2 regions of the Mesorhizobium sp. M9A.F.Ca.ET.002.03.1.2 genome follow, and region 2 is predicted to be linked to the other one. Evidence: predicted binding sites of a transcription regulator. Region 2 holds the regulator's gene; the other holds the start of a gene.
What was found. The regulator LexA, encoded in region 2, represses DNA repair genes until DNA is damaged. The targets are predictions, from matches to a motif close to TGTTCNNNNTGTGTTCNG.
Positions count from the first base shown of each region.

Region 1 (3,914 bases), 2.6 Mb from region 2:
GATGAACCTGCTTGCCGCGCCTGGCCGGAATGCCCATTTCCGGTTTGACTTGGGTCATGGAAAGGGCAAGAAAAGTCGCTAGACATAGCCCAAATTCGACCCTTAGAAGTCTGGAGAACAACATGTCCGCTTCCAATGCCATTGTCGTCGCCAGTGCGGCGCGCACGCCTGTCGGTTCCTTCAACGGCGCCTTCGCCAACACACCGGCCCACGAATTGGGCGCCGTCGCCATCAAGGAAGCGCTCGCCCGTGCCAGCGTTGACGGCAAGGAGGTCGACGAGGTGATCCTCGGCCAGGTGCTGACCGCGGCTCAGGGCCAGAACCCCGCCCGCCAGGCATCCATCAATGCCGGCCTGCCAAAGGAAACCACCGCCTGGGGCCTCAATCAGGTTTGCGGCTCAGGCCTGCGCGCCATCGCGCTTGGTATGCAGCAGATCGTCACCGGCGATGCCAAGGTGATCGTCGCCGGCGGGCAGGAATCGATGTCGCTGGCCCCGCATGCCCAACACCTGCGTGCCGGCGTCAAGATGGGCGACTACAAGATGATCGACACCATGATCAAGGACGGGCTGTGGGATGCCTTCAATGGCTACCACATGGGCAACACGGCCGAAAACGTCGCTCGCCAGTTCCAGATTACCCGCGAGGACCAGGACCGACTCGCATTGGCCTCCCAGAACAAGGCCGAGGCCGCGCAGAAGGCCGGCAAGTTCAAGGACGAGATCGTGGCCTTCACCGTCAAGGGCAAGAAGGGCGACACCATTGTCGACCAGGACGAGTACATCCGCCACGGCGCCACGATCGACGCCATGACCAAGCTAAGACCGGCCTTCGACAAGGACGGCACGGTGACCGCCGCCAACGCCTCCGGCATTAACGATGGCTCCGCTGTCGCGGTGCTGATGACTGAAGCCGAGGCCTCAAGGCGCGGCATCACGCCGCTGGCGCGCATCGTGTCCTGGGCGACCGCGGGCGTCGATCCGCAGATCATGGGCACCGGACCCATTCCCGCCTCGCGCAAGGCGCTGGCCAAGGCCGGCTGGTCGGTCGGCGATCTCGACCTGGTCGAGGCCAACGAGGCCTTCGCCGCCCAAGCCTGTGCCGTCAACAAGGACATGGGCTGGGATCCGTCCATCGTCAATGTCAATGGCGGCGCCATCGCCATCGGCCATCCGATCGGCGCATCCGGCGCCCGCATCTTCAACACGCTGGTCTACGAACTGCGCCGCCGCGGCGCCAGGAAGGGCCTCGCCACGCTGTGCATCGGCGGCGGCATGGGCGTTGCCATGTGCGTGGAAGCGCTATGAAGACAGGGAAGACAGGATGAGCAAGCCATGAAATAGTCGGTGGCAACGGGGCTCAACCGCCGTAGAGCGTCCCCCGCCCGCCGCTCATGAGAACTAAAGGGGAGGATGATATGACAAAGGTAGCACTGGTCACCGGTGGGTCGCGCGGTATTGGCGCCGCGATTTCGATCGGCTTGAAAAACGCCGGCTACAAGGTCGCCGCGAATTACGCCGGCAATGACGAAGCCGCGCAGAAATTCAAGGCAGAGACCGGCATTCCGGTCTACAAATGGTCGGTCGCCGACTACGATGCCTGCGCTGCAGGCATCAGACAGATCGAGGCCGACCTCGGCCCGGTCTCCGTGCTGGTCAACAATGCCGGCATCACCCGCGACGCCATGTTCCACAAGATGACGCGCGAGCAGTGGAAAGAGGTTCTCGACACCAACCTATCGGGCGTCTTCAACATGACGCATCCGCTGTGGGGCGGCATGCGCGACCGCAAGTTTGGCCGCATCATCACCATCTCCTCGATCAACGGCCAGAAGGGCCAGACCGGCCAAGTCAACTATTCGGCCTCGAAGGCCGGCGACATCGGCTTCACCAAGGCGCTCGCCCAGGAAGGGGCGCGGGCCGGCATCACCGTCAATGTCATCTGCCCCGGCTACATCGCGACAGAGATGGTCAGGGCGATGGACGAAAAGGTGCTGAACGAGCGCGTCATTCCGCAAATTCCGGTCGGCCGCCTCGGCGAACCGGAAGAGATCGCACGCTGCGTCGTGTTCCTTGCTTCCGACGATGCCGGTTTCATCACCGGATCGACCATCACCGCCAATGGCGGCCAGTACATTACCTGAAGCTGGACAGAAAAGCCCGAAACAAACGGGCCATGAAAACGGCCCGTTTCCATTAGCGGCTCAGCCGTCGCGAGGTCTCGATGCAAGACCTTGCCCCAATCCGGCACGCAAAGGTTAACGGCGGCCGTGCCGCCTGTGCGAAACCCTGTTCGTTGCCTGTGGATTCTCGGTGGAAAACCTGTTCACAGCACAACATATTGGGGTGAACAAACCGGGAAACATCCGCTAACGCTGATTCGTCGCCGTTTCGTTCCGGCTTTGACCAGAAGGTTAACAACAATGGGTGAAACCATCAGTCAAATCGTTAAGGCGCGTTAGGAAATATCAATAATTTCATAATGTTGGACGACACCCGCCGGCCTGCGCCGATCGTTCACCGGCAAAGGTTAACGGCGACGCGCGCCTAGCATAAATCAGGCCAGTTCGGCGATTCAGCATGTGGTGAGACTCGCCGGCAAAAAAACCAGATGTAGCCGTGAACAAAACCTGAATCCGCGCGAGTCAGTGATTCGTAGCCGATTCGTTCCAGACTCGTTCCAACTGTTAATCAGAGCCTGTTGACAGCACCGAGCGAGGGGCTTCGACCTGCCGGCGGAACATTCCGCTTTCGCTTCGCGCGCTAAATCCCTATGTGTCGCCTGTCACACGCGCCTCCACGGGCGCGCTCCCGACAATGCGAGGCAGAGAGCCTTATTTCCAGGTCGATGAACATCCCGCCGAAACACACTTCTGAGCCGCTGATTCTGTCGGGCCGCGACGTGACTGCCGTGCTCGGGCCGACCAACACCGGTAAGACCCATCTCGCCATCGAGCGCATGGTGGCGCATGAAAGCGGCATTATCGGCCTGCCGCTCAGACTGCTCGCCCGCGAGGTTTATTCACGCGTCTGCGAGAAGGTCGGCGCTCACAAGGTGGCGCTCATCACCGGCGAGGAAAAGATCCAGCCCGCAGGCGCGAAATACTCTGTCTGCACGGTGGAAGCCATGCCGCGCGAGACCGATGCCGCCTTCGTTGCCATCGACGAAGTGCAGCTTGCCAGCGATCTCGAACGCGGCCACATCTTCACCGACCGCATCCTGCATCTGCGCGGGCGCCAGGAGACATTGCTGCTCGGCGCAGCCACCATGCACGGAATCCTCCAGCGCTTGCTGAAGGGGGTGTCGGTGGTGACGCGGCCACGGCTGTCGCATCTGGCCTATGCCGGCTCGAAGAAGCTGACCCGCCTGCCGCGACGCACGGCGATCGTCGCCTTTTCCGCCGACGAGGTCTATGCCATCGCCGAACTGATCCGCCGCCAGCAGGGCGGTGCGGCCGTCGTGCTCGGCGCGCTATCGCCCCGCACGCGCAACGCGCAGGTGGCGCTGTTCCAATCGGGTGATGTCGATTACCTGGTCGCCACCGATGCGATCGGCATGGGCCTGAACCTCGACCTCGACCATGTCGCCTTCGCCCAGAACCGCAAATTCGACGGTTACCAATATCGCAACCTGACGGCGGCCGAGCTCGGCCAGATCGCCGGCCGCGCCGGCCGGCACTTGCGCGATGGCACCTTCGGCGTCACCGGCCAGGTCGATCCGCTGGACGAAGATCTGGTCAAGAAGATCGAAGGGCATGAGTTCGACCCGGTGAAGGTGCTGCAATGGCGCACGGCGCATTTCGATTTCGCCAGCCTGGATGCGCTGAAGCGCTCCATCGAGACCAACGCGCCGGTCGAAGGCCTGACCCGTGCGCTGCCGGCGGTCGATGCGCAGGCGCTCGAGCATTTGTCCCG
Region 1 covers NZ_CP034443.1:963,309-967,222, forward strand. Annotated here, with positions in the region: gene EJ066_RS04840 (acetyl-CoA C-acetyltransferase) at 123-1,307, shown strand; gene phbB (acetoacetyl-CoA reductase) at 1,418-2,143, shown strand; gene EJ066_RS04850 (helicase-related protein) at 2,848-3,914, shown strand, end outside.
Region 1: the regulator LexA is predicted to act here: its motif matches at 2,665-2,682, upstream of EJ066_RS04850 (helicase-related protein).

Region 2 (3,914 bases):
TCGGCACCTTCCTCGTCGGCGAGAGCCTGATGCGGCAACAGGATGTGGCCGCCGCAACGCGCCTGCTTTTGACGGGCAAGGCGCCGGCAGAGGCGATCTGATATGACGCCTGCCCTCACCCATCTTGGCGCACAGGGTGAAGCCAATATGGTCGATGTAGGTGACAAGGCTGAGACGACGCGCACGGCGGTCGCCGAGGGCTTTGTCTCGATGCTGCCAGAGACGCTCAAGATGATCGTCGACGGCGATGCCAAGAAAGGCGACGTGCTGGGCACGGCGCGCATCGCCGGCATCATGGCGGCCAAGAGGACGCATGAGCTGATCCCGCTCTGTCATCCGCTGCTGTTGACCAAGATATCCGTCGAGATCGAACCGGACGCGACGCTGCCCGGCCTGAGGGTCACGGCACTGGCCCGTGTCACCGGCAAGACCGGCGTCGAGATGGAGGCGCTGACCGCCGTCTCGGTCGCTTGCCTGACCATCTACGATATGGCCAAGGCGGTCGACCGGGCCATGGTGATCTCCGGCATCAGGCTGGTGGAAAAGACCGGCGGCAAATCCGGCGACTACAAGGTGGGCGCCCAAGGGGCTGGGCAATAATGGCGCTGCTTCCGGTCACCGAGGCGCTCGAGCGCCTGCTTGAAGGTGCTGCGCCCTCGCAAGCCGAAAGCGTCGCCCTGATAGCCGCCGCCGACCGCGTGCTGGCGGAGCCGCTCGTGGCGCTCCGCACCCAGCCGCCCTTCAACGCGTCCGCCATGGACGGCTATGCCGCGCGGGCCGCCGATGTCGCGTCCGTACCCGCAAGGCTTTCGGTGATCGGCATGGCGCCGGCCGGCCGCGGCTTCGCCGGGACGGTCGGTGAGAAGCAGGCCGTGCGCATCTTCACCGGCGCGCCGCTTCCCGCAGGCGCTGACACCATCGTCATCCAGGAGAATGTCCGCGACCTTGGCGGCGGCAGCATCGAAGTGACCGCATCGACGGTTGAAGGCCGCAACATCCGCCGCCTCGGGCTCGATTTCTCAAAGGGCGACGTTCTGCTGGGGAAAGGCCGCCTGCTCGATCCGGCGGCCTTGTCACTGGCGGCGTCAGCCAACCATCCGCAGGTCAGCGTGGTGAAACGGCCGCTGGTCGCCATCATCGCCACCGGCGACGAATTGCTGCCGCCGGGCAGCGACCTCGGCCCAGACCAGATCATCTCGTCCAATGCCTATGGCGTCGCCGCCGCGGCCCGCTCGGTCGGCGCGCGTGTGCTCGATCTCGGCATCGCCGCAGACCGCAAGGAGGCGATCGCCGCGCTGGTGAAAAAAGCGGTCGACGCAGGAGCCGACGTCATCGTCACGTTGGGCGGCGCCTCGGTCGGCGACCACGACCTCGTTCATGACGTGCTGACCGGCGAAGGCATGACGCTCGATTTCTGGAAGATCGCCATGCGGCCCGGCAAACCGCTGATGTTCGGCCGGCTGGGCGGCATCCGCTGCATCGGCCTGCCCGGCAATCCGGTGGCGAGCCTGGTCTGCACGCAGCTCTTCCTGAAGCCGCTGCTTGCACGGCTCGGCGGCCGTGCCTACCGGCAGGACATCCGTGAGGCGCGGCTGGGTGCTGCGATGCCGGCCAACGATCTCAGGCAGGACTATGTACGCGCCATGGTGAAGGAAGAAGCCGGCTTGCTTGAGGCGACGCCGTTCGGCATCCAGGATTCCTCGATGCTCAGAATGCTGGCCGACGCCAACGGGCTGATCGTGCGCGAGCCATTCGCTCCCGCAGCCACGACGGGCGCTGCCTGCAGCGTGCTGATGCTACGCTGAACAAAACGTCAACAGATTCATTAAACTTTAAACGGTTGCGGAACACAACTGGAACAGATAGTGTTTGTTCTGGGTTTGTTTTTTGATTCTGTTGGGGGTCGCGATGCTGACACGCAAACAACATGAACTGCTTATGTTCATCCACGAACGGCTGAAGGAAAGCGGCATTCCGCCTTCCTTCGACGAGATGAAGGAAGCGCTCGACCTCGCCTCCAAGTCGGGAATCCATCGGCTGATCACGGCGCTGGAGGAGCGCGGCTTCATTCGCCGCTTGCCCAACCGCGCCCGCGCGCTGGAGGTGCTGCGCCTGCCCGATTCGATCGCGCCCGGTCTCAATGCGGCGCGCAAATTCTCGCCGAGCGTCATTCAAGGCAGTCTTGGTCAGGGCAACCTCGGACGACAGGTCAAGCCAGCGCCTTCACGCATGCCTGCGGCCGGCAATGACGACGACGTCATTGCCACCGTATCCATCCCGGTGATGGGCCGCATCGCTGCCGGTGTGCCGATCGATGCCATCCAGCACCAGACGCATTCGATCTCGGTGCCGCCGGACATGATCATGGGCGGCGAGCATTATGCCTTGGAGGTCAAGGGTGATTCGATGATCGAGGCCGGCATTTTCGACGGCGACACGGTCATTATTCGCAACGCCAACACCGCCCAGCCCGGCGAGATCATCGTGGCCCTGGTCGACGAGGAGGAAGCGACGCTGAAGCGGTTCCGCCGCAAAGGCGCCTCGATCGCCCTGGAAGCCGCCAATCCGGCCTATGAGACGCGCATTTTCGGGCCTGACCGGGTCAAGGTGCAGGGCAAGCTCGTCGGATTGATTCGGCGTTACTGAGCGGCGGCTTTTTTGGGTTTTTCGGCCTCGCGGTATGGCGGCAGCCCCCTCGCCTCTCGAGAAAACTGTCGCTGTACATGCCAGGGCCGGTACGGTTCTTCGACGGCGAAACGAATTTTTGCGCGCGTCGTCGCCGATTGCGGATCGAAGAAGACGGCGGCACTGCCCATGCGAGCGAGTTGCCGTTTGGTCACGACGAGGACCAGCGGATTGCGGCAGGGATCATAATAGGCTGTCGCATCGTCGATGACGATCAAGTCCGCAAAGGCACAGGCTGGCCGCGCGGTTTTGCGGTCGTCGGCGAGCGCGACGATCGCACCGGACGGATGCCGGGCAAGGCACAGGCCGGCGGTGCAGTAGAAAGGCGCGCCCGGCGGCAGGTCTGCCGGATCGGTGATGTCGAATTGTATATCCGTCTTGGCGAATGTCTCCGGCATGATGATCGTCTCGGCCTTCAGGGCGTGTTTCCAGTTGTCGATGGTAAATTCGTTCGGGCGCGCCCGGTTGACGGCAAGCTCACCGCCGCCGACCGGCAGAGCGACCAGTCGCGCATTCTCCGAGATCAGCACGTCGGGCGTGCGTGTGTCGGAAATCGTCAGCAGGCCGGCAAGCGCAAAAGGAAGCGCCGCGAGCCGCAGCCAGGTCGTCGCCATGGTCGCGATGACAAGAGCGATCGTCGCCAGCAGGACCGACTGCATCGAAATCAGCCCGACCGCGTCGATGGGCGAGCGCTCCGAGATCCATCCGGATAGGACGATCATCGCTGACAGCCCCTTGCCCATCACATAGAGGAAAGGCCCGTCGGCACCGAACGGCATCGCCAGAGCGCTAAGAACGCCGAAAGGCATGACCACCAGCGAAACAACAGGCATGATCGCCAGATTGGCGAACAGGCTGAGTGGCGAGACCCGCTGGAAATGCCATATGGCAAAAAGCGCCGTCGCGCTTCCCGCGATGATGGAGGTCATGGCAAGGCCGCCCATCGCCACCAGGAATTTTCGCGTGACGAAGCCGAGCGGCGATCGTCGCGGCGGTGGCGCGGTGGCCCTGCCTGCTCGGTAGTCGGACCAGCCGGCATAGGCGCCGACGAGCGCCGCGGTCGCGGCGAAGGACATTTGAAAACTCGGCCCGACAACCTCATGCGGCGATACGACGATGACGGCAATCGCCGAGATCGCCAGATTGCGCATGGTGAGCGCCGCCCGGTCGAACAGCACGGCGATCAGCATCACCGCCAGCATGATAAAGCTGCGTTCGGCCGCGACCAC
Region 2 covers NZ_CP034443.1:4,797,997-4,801,910, reverse strand. Annotated here, with positions in the region: gene trpC (indole-3-glycerol phosphate synthase TrpC) at 1-101, shown strand, start outside; gene moaC (cyclic pyranopterin monophosphate synthase MoaC) at 103-600, shown strand; gene glp (gephyrin-like molybdotransferase Glp) at 600-1,805, shown strand; gene lexA (transcriptional repressor LexA) at 1,909-2,646, shown strand; gene EJ066_RS23140 (ComEC/Rec2 family competence protein) at 2,640-3,914, opposite strand, start outside.